One region of the Ruegeria sp. L12 genome, then DNA from elsewhere that is predicted to be linked to it. Evidence: riboswitches for the same ligand, from Rfam matches in the RefSeq annotation. Region 1 holds a riboswitch; each other region holds the start of a gene.

Region 1 (4,849 bases):
GGTGCCCAAAAGGGCAGACCGGCGCATTGGTCGGGTCGTCCGGTGTTGGCAAGACCACGCTGGCCAATGCCATGACCGGGCAGGATCAAGCCACGGCAGGCATTCGCGAGGATGATGCGCGGGGGCGTCACACCACGACGGCACGCGCCTTGCACCAGATGCGCAACGGTGGCTGGCGGATCGACACACCGGGCATGCGCGCTTTGCGTTTGCTGGATGCGCAGGACGGGGTGTATGAGGTTTTCTCGGACCTCATCGAGTTCAGCGCAAGCTGCCGGTTCTCGGACTGCCAGCACGACGCCGAACCCGGCTGCGCAGTTCAGGCCGCGATCCAGAGCGGTGCGCTTGATCCATCGCGGCTGGAACGATGGCGCAAGTTGCGACGCGAGGATCAGCGCAACTCGGAAACCATCGCCCAGTCCCGCGCGCGGGACAGAGCGTTCGGGAAAATGGTACGCGGCGTCATGCAGCAGAAAAAGTCCCGCAAGGGGCTGTGATACAACTGGTCCGGTCTGGTCAGTCGATCAGGCGGGGCCAGACAGCCGCGTTGCGTCGGGCAAAAGCACCGATATGCCCGACCATCGGCAACCCGAACTCCTGGGGCAACAACAGGTGACGACGGGCCTTCGGTCCATAGAGATCGGCAAGCCGCCATACGGCTTCGGGCGGCACCATCTGGTCATCCGCAAAGGCAAACAGATCGACGCGTCCGCCTGCAGTGGCCCAGCGCGCCTGTGGCAGCGTCTCTCCGATCTCAGGCAGATAGCTTTCGGGCGCGGTGCACCATTTGCGCCACTGCCAATAGACCGACGCGGGCAGGTCTTCGCCAAAACCGACCGCCTTGCCCGGCAGATATCCCAGCGCCCGGACCATCAATGGCGCATGGCCATACCAGAACAACGCCGCCAGCGCGCGATAGGGCCACGGATGATCCCCGAGCGTCACCAGGCCCGAACAGACACAGATCATCCGGTCGATCTGCTCGATATCCGATTGCACCGGCCCCAGCATAGATCCGAGCGAGTGGCCAATGCTCCACAGTTGAGCACCCGGAAAACGCCGCCGCATCTCGGCCCGCGCGGCGGGGATGTCGACCAGCGCCCAGTCCGCCATCGTCACTGTCGACGCCTTTTGCGCCCCGGTCAGTGAATGGCCGAAATCCCGGTAGTCATATGTCAGGCAGGCCATGCCGCGTTCCGCCACCAGCCAGCGCGCGAAATGCTGGTAATAATCGCGGGGCACGCCGGTGGCGCCGTTGATCACCACCACCGTTTCCGGCTGAGACGCGGGCAGGTACAGACGGGCGGACAGCATCGCGGGTCCGGCGGCAAACCGGAAATCCTCTGTCATGATGGTCTGTTGCGTGTCCAGCATGTGAACCTCTTGGCGTCGCGCATCACCTGAACTGATCAGTTCATTTGATCGATACCAAGTCAAGGTTGACGTGGCTGGACCAAAGGTCAGCCTGCGACTTTCAATCCGATTGACTCGGAATGCGGCGAACCGCTAGCGATGGCGTGATGGTTCTCGCGCCCTTATCCGGGGCCGGGATGAAAAGGGAACACGGTGCGGTTCTGCCCGGAAGCTGCCGGAACGAACCAAATCCGCGACTGCCCCCGCAACTGTAAGCGGTGAGCAATGCCGGAAGACCACTGGCCATATGGCTGGGAAGGTCGGCAAAGCGACGACCCGCAAGTCAGGAGACCTGCCATCGGAACCGAAACTGAATCTCGGGCGGGGTGTCCGGGCAGGTCCTGACGTCACAGCGCCGTCCTACCTGTTTCACGCCCTCGCCCTGCGCGCGGAGGGCGCATCTATGATCTGGAAGACCGACACACATGAATTCGCAGCGACCGTGTGCCAACGGACCAGCAAACCCTGCCCGGCTCTGGCGCGTATGGCGCGGGCGCTGACGCAGGCCGTCTCGACCGCGCGGCCAGTGACCACACCCGAGTTTCAGGTGGAAGGCAGCAGCGAACTGACCCATTGCGCGGAAGGCTGCACCGCCCGTTTTCGCGCCTGCCCTGATCAGGTGCGCGTGTTCTGCGGAACCGTTCCCGGGATCGAGACCGAGATGCTGGACGGTTATGCGGACATGATGTTCGGCACCTCATTCGCCACCCTACCCGCAGGGCTGCTGGCGAACCCGCCCTGCGCCATGCTTGAAGCGTCGGTGCTGGCCCCGCGCCCTCAGGTCGAGCCGCAGCATATGGCCTGCGCCTGATCTAACGTTGCAACGGGACCCGGGCCGGCGTAGCGGCCCAGGCCATCTGTCCGTCGGTTTCGACCGCGCAGGGGCGCAGCGCCCGCAGACGCTCCAGCGCTGTTTCGGGACGCTCGCCGCATTCGACCATCAGACGCAGCACAACCATACCCGAGCGGCCGCAACCGCCTCGGCAATGCACCAGAACCCGGCCTCCGCCGGACAGGGCCTGCCGGGCGGCCGCGCTGACCTGCGGCCAACGCTCCTCGACAGCTTCGGGCGGGGCGCCGAAATCCTCGATCGGAAGATGGACCCAGCGGCTCGCCCGGGCCTGTATGTCGGTCCCGAAATTGCGCGCGCCATCCTGCAGCATCTCAACTTCGGTGGTCATCGACAGGACCAGACCCGGCTTCCAGCCCGCGATCAGGTCCAGATCGCCGTCATAATCCCCTCCGCGCCCCGGCATCGACGTCAGGGCCAGCGTGCCCCCGCCAACCTGCAAGGCGTATATCACCAGTTGCGACATAAAACCCCCCATCAAACAAACCTATAAAAACTGGTCTTTGAAATCTGTCCGACCAGTGTAAGCCGCATCGGGTCGCTTTCCAAAATGAAAATCATCCGGGCGGGCGGTGGACGCGGGCAGCGGCGGCCTCTACGCTGCGGCAGAACTCGAATCCGCGAAAGCAGACATGACCGACACGCCCAGCCCCGCCTATCAGGTGCTTGCCCGCAAATACCGCCCGGAAACCTTTGCCGATCTGGTCGGTCAGGACGCCATGGTCCGCACGCTGAAAAATGCGTTCGAGGCGGACCGGATCGCGCAGGCCTTCATCATGACCGGCATCCGCGGCACCGGCAAAACCACCACCGCCCGGATCATCGCCAAGGGCATGAACTGCATCGGCCCCGATGGCGAAGGCAAACCCACCACGGAACCCTGCGGCCAGTGTGAACATTGCGTCGCCATCATGGAAGGCCGCCATGTCGATGTGATGGAGATGGACGCCGCCAGCCGCACCGGCGTCAATGACATCCGCGAGATCATCGACAGCGTTCGCTATCGCGCCGCCAGCGCGCGCTATAAGATCTACATCATCGACGAGGTCCACATGCTCTCGACCAGCGCTTTCAACGCGCTGCTCAAGACGCTTGAGGAACCGCCCGAGCACGTGAAGTTCATCTTTGCCACCACCGAGATCCGCAAGGTCCCGGTCACCGTCCTGTCCCGCTGTCAGCGCTTCGATCTACGCCGGATCGAGCCCGAAGTCATGATCGGCCTGCTGCGCAAGATTGCCGATGCCGAAAGCGCGCAGATCGCCGAGGACGCGTTGGCGCTGATCACCCGCGCCGCCGAGGGCTCGGCCCGTGATGCGACCTCGCTGCTAGATCAGGCAATCAGCCACGGGGCAGGCGAGACCAGCGCCGATCAGGTGCGCGCGATGCTGGGTCTGGCGGATCGCGGCAGGGTTCTCGACCTGATCGACATGATCCTGCGCGGCGATGCAGCCGGAGCACTGACAGAGCTGAGCGCCCAATATGCCGAAGGCGCCGACCCGCTGGCGGTGTTGCGCGATCTGGCCGAGATCACCCATTGGGTCTCGGTGGTCAAGATCACCCCGGATGCCGCCGAAGATCCGACGGTATCGCCCGACGAACGCGCCCGTGGCCAGCAAATGGCCGAGGCCTTGCCGATGCGTGTTCTGACCCGCATGTGGCAGATGCTGCTCAAGGCGCTGGAGGAGATTGCCGCCGCGCCCAACGCGATGATGGCGGCCGAAATGGCGGTGATCCGCCTGACCCATGTGGCCGATCTACCCAGCCCGGAAGAGTTGATCAAACGGCTGCAGGATGCGCCCGTCCCCCCGCCGACCAACGGACCGGGTGGCGGCCTGCCGATAGCCACGCAAGGCGGTGCATCCGCCCCTGTCGCCACGCAAACAACCTATGCCACCACCCGAGGCCCGACCGGGGCACCATCAGCGGCGCTGGCGCAGGATGTGGCGACCGCTCTGGCCCACTATCCCAGTTTCGATCACGTGGTCGAACTGATCCGCTCCAACCGCGACGTCAAGCTTCTGGTCGAAGTGGAAAATGGCGTGCGGCTGGCCTCGTACCAGCCGGGCCGGATCGAGTTCACTCCGACGGAACAGGCCCCGGCTGACCTTGCCGCCCGGCTCGGATCATCCCTGCAGCGCTGGACCGGAAACCGTTGGGCGGTGACAATCGTGTCCGAGGGGACAGCGCCAACAATCGGCGAGACCCGCGACGCCGCCGCCCTGGCGCTGAAGGCCGAGGCCGAGACCCATCCGCTGGTGCAGGCCGTTCTGGCCCAGTTTCCCAAGGCAAAAATCACCCGGATCGAAACCCCGGAAGAACGCGCCGCCAAGGTCGAAACTGAAGCCCTGCCAGAGGTCGAAGACGAATGGGACCCGTTTGAGGAAGACTGATACAGCCCAGCCCCGATAGCGCAAATCCTCCCGCGCCCGCCACGGCCATCGGCTGCGCCGATACGCCTGAGCGGCCTTGGGCCCGGCAGGAGCCGCCTCGCCCCTTGTGTCGCACCGATGGCCCCCGTATTTAGACATCAAACGTATTCACAGGAGAACTTCGATGCTCAAAGGACTAGGTGGGCTTGGCGGTCTG
Region 2 (4,849 bases), on a different contig from region 1:
GTCTGCTGGCCAAGGTCTCGATCGGTGATTTGTTCATGGCCGGTTTGATGCCGGGCCTCATGCTGGCGACGTTCTACACGATCTATATCGGCGTCCGTTGCCGTATTCAGCCAGAGCTGGGCCCTGCCCTGCCCGCAGATCAGAAGTTTACAGCGCGGGAAAAAGTTGGCGCTGTGCTGAGCATCTGGCCCTTCGCTCTGCTGATCGTTGTTGTGCTGGGTGTCATCTGGGGCGGCATCGCCACTCCGGCCGAAGCGGCAGCCTTTGGTGCCGCAGGCGCATTCATCATCAACTTCATCTATGGCAAACTGACCAAAGAGGTTCTGGTTGAATCTCTGGTTTCCACGGTCAAGCTCAGCGGTATGGGTCTATGGATCCTGATCGGTGCCACGATCTACCTTAATGTGTTCAACACGCTGGGCAGTCAGGATCTGTTGACGAACCTGGTTCTGTCCATGCCTGGCGGGGCGACCGGCATCCTGCTGATGATGATGCTGATCATCCTGATTTTGGGCATGGTGATGGACGACTGGGCCATCATCCTGTTGTGCACTCCGCTGTTCATCCCGATCGTGGATGAGCTGGGGATCGACAAACTGTGGTTCGGCGCGCTGTTCATCGTGAACATCCAGATCGCCTATCTCACACCACCGTTCGGCTTCGTTCTGTTCTGGATCAAAGGGGTGCTGCCCAAGGACGTCAGCATGGGCGATGTCTACAACTCGGTTGGCCCCTTCGTGGTGTTGCAGTTCGTCGGCCTCACGTTGATCTTTATCTTCCCGGAAATCGCAACCTGGTTGCCCAACGCGCTGAAGTAGAAGGCTAAATCAGATGTTCAATCACATACTTGTTCCCGTCGCGCCAGGACATGGTTCGGAATACGGTCCCGCAATTGCTGCAGCACAAAAACTGCTGAACGAAAGTGGTCGGATTTCCGTGTTGTCCATTCTGGAAGAGTTGCCGTCTTACATCGGCTCGTACTTCCCTGAAGACCAGATGCAGAAGAGCATTGATGGGGTCTCGGACGACCTGCGCAAAGAACTTGGCTCGGAGGAGGTTGAGATCCATGTGGTCGCAGGTCATTCCACCAACACGATTCTGAGCTGGCAGAAGAAGCACAAACCCGATTGCGTTGTTGTCTTCTCGCACCGCCCGGGTTTTTCAGATCTGTTTCTCGGCTCCACGGCTGCGCGTGTTGTGCGGCATGCCAACTGCAGCGTGGTGGTCCTTCGCTAACCTGAACACCGGGGCGTTAGCCTCAGATGTAACATTATTTGGGGCATCGCGTTTCTGCGGCGCCCCAAGTGATTGTTTAAGGCACTTCATCCCGCGAATGCGACAGCGTCGTTGACACCAGCCCAGAGACACCCGCGATTGTAACATGCATTCAAACCTTACCGCCAATTTGATCCTTGACCATTTTACGCGTGCAACGTTATCTGCCTGCGATGGTTCTCAACGGCATTGAGTCGGCGAGATGAAATGGGAACGCGGTGCGGTGCCGATCTAGGCCACCAATTCCGTGACTGCCCCCGCAACTGTAAGCGGAGAGCGACCCCGAAAAAACCACTGGGCCCCCGAAGCGGGGAAGCCTGGGAAGGTTCGGGGTAGCGATGATCCGCAAGTCAGGAGACCTGCCATCCGAATATAAACTGAACCGGGCGGGGTGTCCCGGAGGGAGAGATAAATGTTTGAAGCGCCAGCCGCTGACTTACATCATCGTTCTGCCACGACCCCGTCTCAGCGGAGGCGGCGATGCGTCGGACAATCGATACTCAACATCATGGGCTAGACCCAAATGGCCGCTTTGGCCAAAACCGCATCGCGTATTTGGTACAACCGAAAGCGTGCACGTCATGAGCCGCAGTGACTCCGGCGGGCGATCGCTGAAAATGCGCGGGTTCTGTCTGACGAATATGAGCATCGCATCCTTGATCGGTTGCGCCCTGATTGCGGCCGCAATCCTCTGGCTTTGCATTCTGGCGGTGCTTTGATGTCGGCGGTGCTGGAAATCCGCAATCTGGCGCTCGGGTACCCGGGACTTACGCTGTTTCGTGGCCTGTCGATGGATATCGAGCGCGGGTCGACGCTGGCCGTGCTGGGCGCCAATGGCTCGGGCAAAAGCACGTTTGTAAAGATGTTGATGGGCCTGATGGACCCATTGGCGGGCAAACTGACTTGGCCCAGCGGAACACCGCGCGAGATCGGGTATCTTGCGCAGATGACCGAGTTTGACCGGCGCTTTCCAATCCGGGTCCGTGACCTGGCGGCGATGGGGGCCTGGAAAGGGTTCGGCCTGCGCGGACGTCTGGATCGTGACACCAAGGCGCGGGTTGATGCGGCGCTGGATGCAGCCGGGGTCCTGAACATTGCAGACCGGTCGCTGCACACGTTATCCGGGGGCCAGTTGCAGCGTGCACTGTTTGCCCGTGTGATCATGCAGGACGCGCCCATGATCTTGTTGGATGAGCCTTTTGCCGCCGTCGATCAGAGCACCGAGGCTCATCTGCTGACGCTGATCGATCGCTGGCGCGAGGAAGGGCGTGCGGTGGTTCTGGTCGTACATGACCTGTCCTCGGTTCTCGACCATTGCAGCCATGCGCTGCTGCTGGGCGGTGAGACTGCAAGCTATGGGCCGGTCGACACGGTTCTGACCCCTGACCGCCTTGTCGCGCAGAATTATCTTTCCGCAAGCCAAGTGTCCTGGATGTTCCGAGGCGTGCAGTCCGGAGGCAGTCATGCTTGATATCCTATCTGAGATGTGGAGCTTCGCCTTCATGCGCCGCGCCTTCGTGGCAACCACGGTGCTGTCCGCGTCTGTCGCTCCGGTCGGGGCCTTTCTGGTTCTGCGCCGCCTATCGCTTGCCGGAGAGGCCATGGCCCATGCCATCACGCCCGGCGTCGTCATCGGATTCGTGACAGCGGGGCTGTCGGTCTTTTCGCTGCTGATCGGAGGGTTGATCGCCGGGGTCGGCGTGGCCATCCTGACGGCGTTTCTGGCCCGCAAAACAATCCTGCGCAGCGATGCCAGCCTGGCCTCACTTTATCTGATCGCCCTGGCGGTCGGTATATTCATCCTGTCGGCCGCGGGCTCTGCGGTGCCACTCAAGAGCTTTCTGTTCGGGTCGATCCTGGGGATCGACGATGCCTCGATGATCCTGGTCGGGTCTGTCGCGACATTCACGCTGATGTCTTTTGCTGTGCTTCTGCGACCGCTGATCGTCAGCACTTGCGATCCCGTGTTCTTCGAGGCCCAGACGAAACGCCCATGGCTTATCGAACAGGCCTTTATGTTGTTGCTGGTTTTGAACCTGCTCGCTGCATTCAAGACTCTGGGCACATTGATGGCTGTGGGCTTGATGATCCTGCCCGCGACATCGGCGCGATACTGGTCCAGCACCATCACCGGACAACTGGGCCTTGGCTTTCTGTTTGCACTGGGAAGCTGCTGGGTCGGGCTGACCTTGTCCTATCTGTTCCCCGCAACACCTTCCGGCCCTGCCATCGTGCTGACCGCCGGCGCGTTCTTCATGATCTCGGCCCTCTTGGGACCCCTCGGATTCGGCGGGCGACTGCGCAAGCCGTCCGACCAAACAAACGCCTCCTTGGCACAATCCTCAGCAGAAGAGAGACCTCAATGACCTTTTGCAAATCCATCTCCGCCGGGTTGGCCTCGGCCTTTCTTGCGTTGACCAGCCTGCCTGCCGCTGCGGGCGAGTTGAACATCGTCGCCAGCTTCTCGATCCTAGGCGATATGGTCGAACAGGTCGTGGGTGACCATGCGAATGTCACCACCATCGTTGGCCCTGATGCCGATGCTCATGTCTATCAGCCCTCCGTAGAAGATGCGAAAGCGGTGGCTCAGGCAGATCTGATCTTCGTCAATGGCCTGGGTTTCGAAACCTGGTCGGATACTCTGATCGCCGAATCCGGAACAGAAGCTTCGGTATTCGTCACCACCGAAGGCGTCATCCCCGTCAAGGTTGACGGCGCAATCGACCCCCACGCCTGGAATGCGCTGACCAATGGCGTGATCTATGTCCAGAACATTACCGCCGTGATGTCCGAGGCGATGCCGGATCGCGCAGATGACTTCGCCGCCAATGCCGAGGCCTATATTGCCGAGCTGACAAAGCTGGACAGCGAGACCAAAGCGAAACTGGCCGAACTGCCAGCTGATCGCCGCACAGTCGTAACGGCGCATGATGCGTTCGGGTATCTGGCGGATGCCTACGGCCTGAACTTTATCGCGCCGGTCGGGATCGACACCGAAGCCGAACCTTCGGCGCAAGAACTTGCCACGCTGATCACACAGCTACGCGACGAAAAGGTCGCTGCCCTGTTTGTTGAAAACATCACCAGCCCGGCACTGGTAAAGCAGATTTCGGATGAAACCGGGATCGAGATCGGAGGACGCCTGTACTCTGACGCGCTGTCCGAGCGCGGCGGCCCCGCCACAAGCTATCTGGCAATGTTCCAGCACAACCTTGGCACGTTGTTGCAGGCACTTGAGCCCAAAGGCGAGAGCTGATTTGAAATACAAGCGGGATGCGTTGATGGCGCATCCCGCATCAGGCTCGAAAGAACCAGAGCCGCCAAAAGCCTGTATTTTAGACTTTCTGATAGTATAACTCTCATGTTTTACTGGTGATCCGCCCGTCACCACGAAAGCACCCCAAATGCCGCGCCAGACTGCCCCCAAGGATCTCAGCCTCAAGTGGCTGGAATTGTTTCAGATTTGCGCCCAGAAGGGTTCGCTTCAGGCAGCGGCGAAGGAAACCGGGCTGACGATCAGCACGATCTCGCACCATTTGCGCAATCTCGAGGATCATTTGGGTGTCGCGCTGTT
Region 3 (4,849 bases), on a different contig from region 1:
AGATACATCCAGCCCAGACAAGGCAGCAGGATTGCCAGCGGATAGATCAGATGTGACCATTGCGCCAGGCCCAGCCCGCCCAGCATCCAGAACACAACGGTATGGGTGGCGCGTGGATCACCCAGAAAGATCAGGATGTTCGCGCCCGCCATGATGATGAAAGAAATCGCCACACCCGTCAGAACCAGCCGGTCCGCACTGGTGGCTGACGCAAAGCTCGAAACACCCAAGACGAGCGCTGTAGCGCATAATGCCCCAACAAAAGCCAGCAACGGTACAGTCAGGAGACCCAGAAACAGCCCGGTATGTAGCAATGCGAGGATCGCGCCAAAGGCCCCGCCAGACGAAATGCCCAGCAGATGCGGGTCCGCCAAGGGATTGCGCGTCACCGCCTGAAGTGAAGCTCCGACCGCAGCCAACCCTGCCCCGACCATTGCCGCCAGCAGGGCACGGGGAAAGCGGATATCCCAGACAATCGCCGATTTGCCTTTTGACCAAGTAACGTCGATCTGGCCGGGGGCAAGTTTATCAAGAACCACCCCCCAAACCGTGCCGGCGGGGATGGGCACCGCGCCGACACTCACAGCAAAGGTCACCGAAACAGCAAACAGAAGGATCACCAGCGAAACAGAGGCAGGCAAGTGCCAACGTCTTCTGGGTCGGGATGTGCTGACTGCTTCGGTGTACATAGATCAGTTGCTCCAGAAGGCCGAGGCGAGGGTCTTGATCGCCTCGATGTTGCGGGGCCCGGGGGTTGCCTCGACATATTCCAGCGTCACGAACCGATCATTCTTGACCGCGTCAATATCAGCAAATGCCGGGTTCGACATCATGAACTCGCGCTTTTGCTCTGCAGTCACATTGCCGTAGTTCACGATCACGATCATTTCCGGGTTGCGCTCGACGACTTCTTCCCAGGTCACCGTGGCCCAGCTCTTCTCGAAGTCGTCCAGAACATTGCGCCCGCCTGCGGCTTCGATCAGGGCGGTGGGCATGGCATAGCGTCCCGCGGTAAAGGGAGTGTCCTCGCCGCTGTCATAGACAAATACACGCAGCGGTTCGTCACCGGCATCCAGATCGGCGTTGAAATCTGCAAGCTCTGCCTTGTAGCCGTCCACCAGCTCTTGCGCCTGATCCTCGACAGCAAAGATGCGGCCCAGATTCAGCAGATCGGTATACATGTCATCCATGCTGGCCTTGTCTTTTTCACCGATATGGATGCAGCTTTCGGTCAACTCATAGACGTCGATGTCAAACGCGGCCAGGGTTTCGGGCGTGACTTCGCCACCAACCTTCATGCCATAGTTCCAACCGGCAAAGAAGAAATCGGCATCCGCCCCGATCAATACTTCCTTGCTGGGGTATTTCGAAGACAACTCGGGTAGTTGCTCGACTCCTTCGCGCATCTTCTCATCCAGTGTTTTCCAACCAGAGATACCGGTATAGCCCACCATGTGGTCCGCCAGTCCCAGCACCAACATCATTTCGGTCAGGTTGACGTCGTTGGAAATCGCTGCTGTCGGGACTTCGTCAAAGGTAACGGTACGGTTGCAGCTTCGTACCGTGGTTTCTGCCAGTGCCAGGCTTGCTGTACAGGACAGCCCCAATGCCAGGGGGAGTAGTTTCATTCAGGTGATCCTTTAGTTCAGTTGGAAAGAGAAGTGATTGTTCTGACTGCGGCTCAGCTGTTCCAGCCGGGCCGAGACACGAAATGCACCCGACACGAGGTCTTCGGTCAGGACATCCTGCGGGGGGCCGAACACCAGCGACTGGCCATTCTGCATTACCAGAATGTCGTCACAGAACGTGGCCGCCATGTTGAGGTCATGTAGCGACACGACAACGGTGATGTGGAGGTCGCGCACAAGTTCAAGCAGCTCTAGCTGATAATGGATATCGAGGTGGTTGGTTGGCTCATCCAGAACCAGCAGCCGCGGCGCTTGCGCCAGGGCACGGGCCATCATCACCCGTTGGCGTTCACCGCCCGACAGGGTGCCGATCTGCCGGTCGCGCAGATGTATCAGCTTGGTTTGGCGCAGCACGTTCTCGATGACCTCGGCACAGTGCTGGCCGGGTGTTGAAAAGCTCTGGCGATGTGGCAAGCGGCCCAATGCCACCACGTCGCGCACCGTCAGGGCAAAGTCATTGGGTTGCTCTTGCAAAACCGCTGCAACCGTTTGGGCAGCTGTCTTCGGCGGCATGGTCCAGATATCTTCACCATCAATCCTGACCGTACCGCTGGACGGCCGATGATACCGATAGAGCGTGCGCAATAACGAGGACTTCCCCGCCCCGTTCGGTCCGACGATCCCCAAAATGCGCCCGGCCTTCAGATGAAAGTTGATTGGATGCAAAATCAGCGGCACCCTGGCCGAGGGCCGCCAACTTACGTTCTCGACATACAGCTCCGCGGCGTTCATTGAACAGGCTCCGCGCTGCGCTCAAGGGCGATGATGCTGGCCGGAACCCGTGCCAGTGTGGATTTGCGCAGCTTGCCTGGTCTGTCGACAGAGCTGCTCCACCCGTCATGTAGATGGGCATAGCGCCGGGCAAATTCGATCAGATCATCGACATCGGTGTCCGGGTCAATATCGCCAAACAAATATGTCGCCTTGTGCGAGCCGTGATAAGCCACCGTGCAGGGTCGATCACATCCCGCCATACATGCCACGCCCGAGATTTCGAAATCTTCGGGAATTGCGTCCTTGGCGTTTTCAAAAGCCTTTCGCAGCCGGGCGATCAGCTCATAACCAGGCTGGCAGGTTTTGCCCTTGTGTCGGCAAGAGATGCAAACGGTAATTCTGTGTGTGGCAGTCCGGCCCATGTCGCCCTCCGCAAAGTTGCGGGGTTGATTGCGAGCCAGCCATGTTTACGGCTACAGCCGAGTGTTCCATCGTGGTCTCCTTCCGAGGCACCCCGCCCGGGTTGAGTTGCGTTACGATGGCAGGTCTCCTGACTTGCGGGTCGTCGCTTCTCCGATCCTTCCCAGCCTCTTCGGGCCAGTGGCATCATCGGGTCGCTCGCCGCTTACAGTTGCGGGGGCAGTCACGGAATTGGCCAAAGCCGCACCGTATTCCCTGTGTTGGAATCACTTACTCCAACTCCATCAAAGTGAGCGATATCAGCAGATTCGTGGATGCGTCAATCGTGGAATGAGAAACACGTTGCAACACCGAATGTTGTCTTCCATTTCCTTCTGAACGAATACTTGCAGCCGATCGCTCATTCTAAAGACAAGAACCAACAAGTTGCAGCGGTTCATCTGGGTATAAAACGGTCATTCGGGGCACTATGCAGCAATTGTCACCTTGGCTCACAACCGACCAGCGCCCATGCGGCAATGCCTTTGCGGCGGGATGAGCGAGACCGGCCATTTGCCAATCTCGCCAGAACCTTGATTTTGCAGGGGCTCTGACGATGTGCTGCCGTTGGATATCAATGAGCCGATGTTCAGGACGTAGGCGGCGAAATCTGATAGCGAGCCCATACCGCTCACTGGTGATTTTCGCAGTATTTCTCGCGAAGGGCGGACACCGGACCTTCTCTGCAGTCGCAGACAGCTGGCGAATACTGCAGCGACCCTTTCTAAAAACGCCGCCTGGGTTATCACGATTTTCTTTGCGGCGGTCGCGGCTCCAACCTTGAGCTTCAACAATTGCAGGTTTTCTAAACTTTGGTTTTTGCAAATGAACCGGCAAACTCTTTGCCTTTGCGGCTGTGGTCAGAAATCGGCACTCGGAATGGCACGCCGATAAAGAAGGCTTTCATTGCCGCCCGGGCAATTCAGATCGGAGGATATTTGATCAAGTTGTGCGGTTAACCTCTTGGTTTGGACATCCGCTCGGTTGACGGAGAGCGCCCGAAACGCCGACCAAAGGCTCGCGTGAAATGGGCATGGTCACTGTAGCCTGCGAGCATGGCGATCTCTGACAGGGGTGCCTCGGTCTCCAGGATCAGTGCGCGCGCCCGGTCCAGTCTCACACGATCGAGCAAAATACGGTAGGACAGGCCTTCAGCGTCGAGCCAGCGTTGCAGCGTGCGCCGGGCGACACCGACCATTCCCGCGGCACCGTCGATGTCCGTGTGACCGTCAATCAGGCGTAGCGTGATGACAGCGGCAAGGCGGTCGATGTCGCATTCCTGTCGCCGCAATTTGATTTCCGCGAGAATGTCGCGCGAACTGAGCCGAAGCGCTTGCCTCCCCCTGGACCCCAGCGCGGGACGGGACCAAAGCGCAGCCGATGGGAACGCGATCCCGTCGACAGCTGAATTGAAGTGCCAGGGAATACCTGTAGAGTCTTCGCGCAACGCCGCCTCCAAGCCGGTCCCTGCGGTGCGTGTTTCCATATGCGAAGGCTTCCAATCCGGGCCACAATAGGCCCGCGCTACCTTTGCCATTACGGGCAGAATATGGTCGGCGTGCTGTGTCGCGCCCGCACCTGTAACGGCCGTCTGCCGATAGCTCCACACCACGAGATCGCCTCGTCGGTGCTCAAGTGAAAGTTCCCCGCCGATCTGATGCAGGACGATGCAGCGGGACAACCGCGAGATGGCTCCCGCGAAGGTTGGCGCCTGTAGCGAATAATTCACCCAAAGACCGTACTCGCCGGGCTGCATAGCATTTCCCACACGCAAACCCAGAATTGGATCGCCCGTCAGCCGCGCTGCGCCGTCGAACAGCCTGATAACTGCTCCCAGAGGTACCTGATGCGCCCGGTCATCGACAAGCACGAGCGGCAAGCCTGCGCCCCGAAAGGCGCGTTCGACCGCCTTTGATCCGCTTTGCGCCTCAAGCAGATCCGGCAGCGGACCGATCCCGGTCGCATATGTCATCGCGAGTTTACCCACC

The links. Region 1 has a riboswitch for cobalamin ahead of ACR0K9_RS16320 (hypothetical protein). Riboswitches for the same ligand answer to the same signal wherever they lie in the genome.
Region 2: another riboswitch for cobalamin. It lies ahead of ACR0K9_RS12025 (metal ABC transporter ATP-binding protein); the one in region 1 lies ahead of ACR0K9_RS16320 (hypothetical protein).
Region 3: another riboswitch for cobalamin. It lies ahead of ACR0K9_RS15610 (DUF1636 family protein); the one in region 1 lies ahead of ACR0K9_RS16320 (hypothetical protein).

Annotation. Positions count from the first base shown of each region.
Region 1 is NZ_JBQFMH010000010.1:129,793-134,641, reverse strand. It holds gene rsgA (ribosome small subunit-dependent GTPase A) at 1-497, shown strand, start outside; gene ACR0K9_RS16325 (alpha/beta hydrolase family protein) at 517-1,374, opposite strand; cobalamin riboswitch at 1,505-1,727, shown strand; gene ACR0K9_RS16320 (hypothetical protein) at 1,817-2,224, shown strand; gene ACR0K9_RS16315 (protein-tyrosine phosphatase family protein) at 2,226-2,729, opposite strand; gene ACR0K9_RS16310 (DNA polymerase III subunit gamma/tau) at 2,896-4,653, shown strand; gene ACR0K9_RS16305 (YbaB/EbfC family nucleoid-associated protein) at 4,817-4,849, shown strand, end outside.
Region 2 is NZ_JBQFMH010000006.1:215,416-220,264, reverse strand. It holds gene ACR0K9_RS12035 (TRAP transporter large permease) at 1-818, shown strand, start outside; gene ACR0K9_RS12030 (universal stress protein) at 832-1,236, shown strand; cobalamin riboswitch at 1,433-1,656, shown strand; gene ACR0K9_RS12025 (metal ABC transporter ATP-binding protein) at 1,994-2,746, shown strand; gene ACR0K9_RS12020 (metal ABC transporter permease) at 2,739-3,641, shown strand; gene ACR0K9_RS12015 (metal ABC transporter substrate-binding protein) at 3,638-4,531, shown strand; gene ACR0K9_RS12010 (LysR family transcriptional regulator) at 4,680-4,849, shown strand, end outside.
Region 3 is NZ_JBQFMH010000009.1:212,433-217,281, reverse strand. It holds gene ACR0K9_RS15625 (FecCD family ABC transporter permease) at 1-689, opposite strand, end outside; gene ACR0K9_RS15620 (ABC transporter substrate-binding protein) at 693-1,628, opposite strand; gene ACR0K9_RS15615 (ABC transporter ATP-binding protein) at 1,641-2,420, opposite strand; gene ACR0K9_RS15610 (DUF1636 family protein) at 2,417-2,824, opposite strand; cobalamin riboswitch at 2,926-3,123, opposite strand; gene ACR0K9_RS15605 (AraC family transcriptional regulator) at 3,817-4,849, opposite strand, start outside.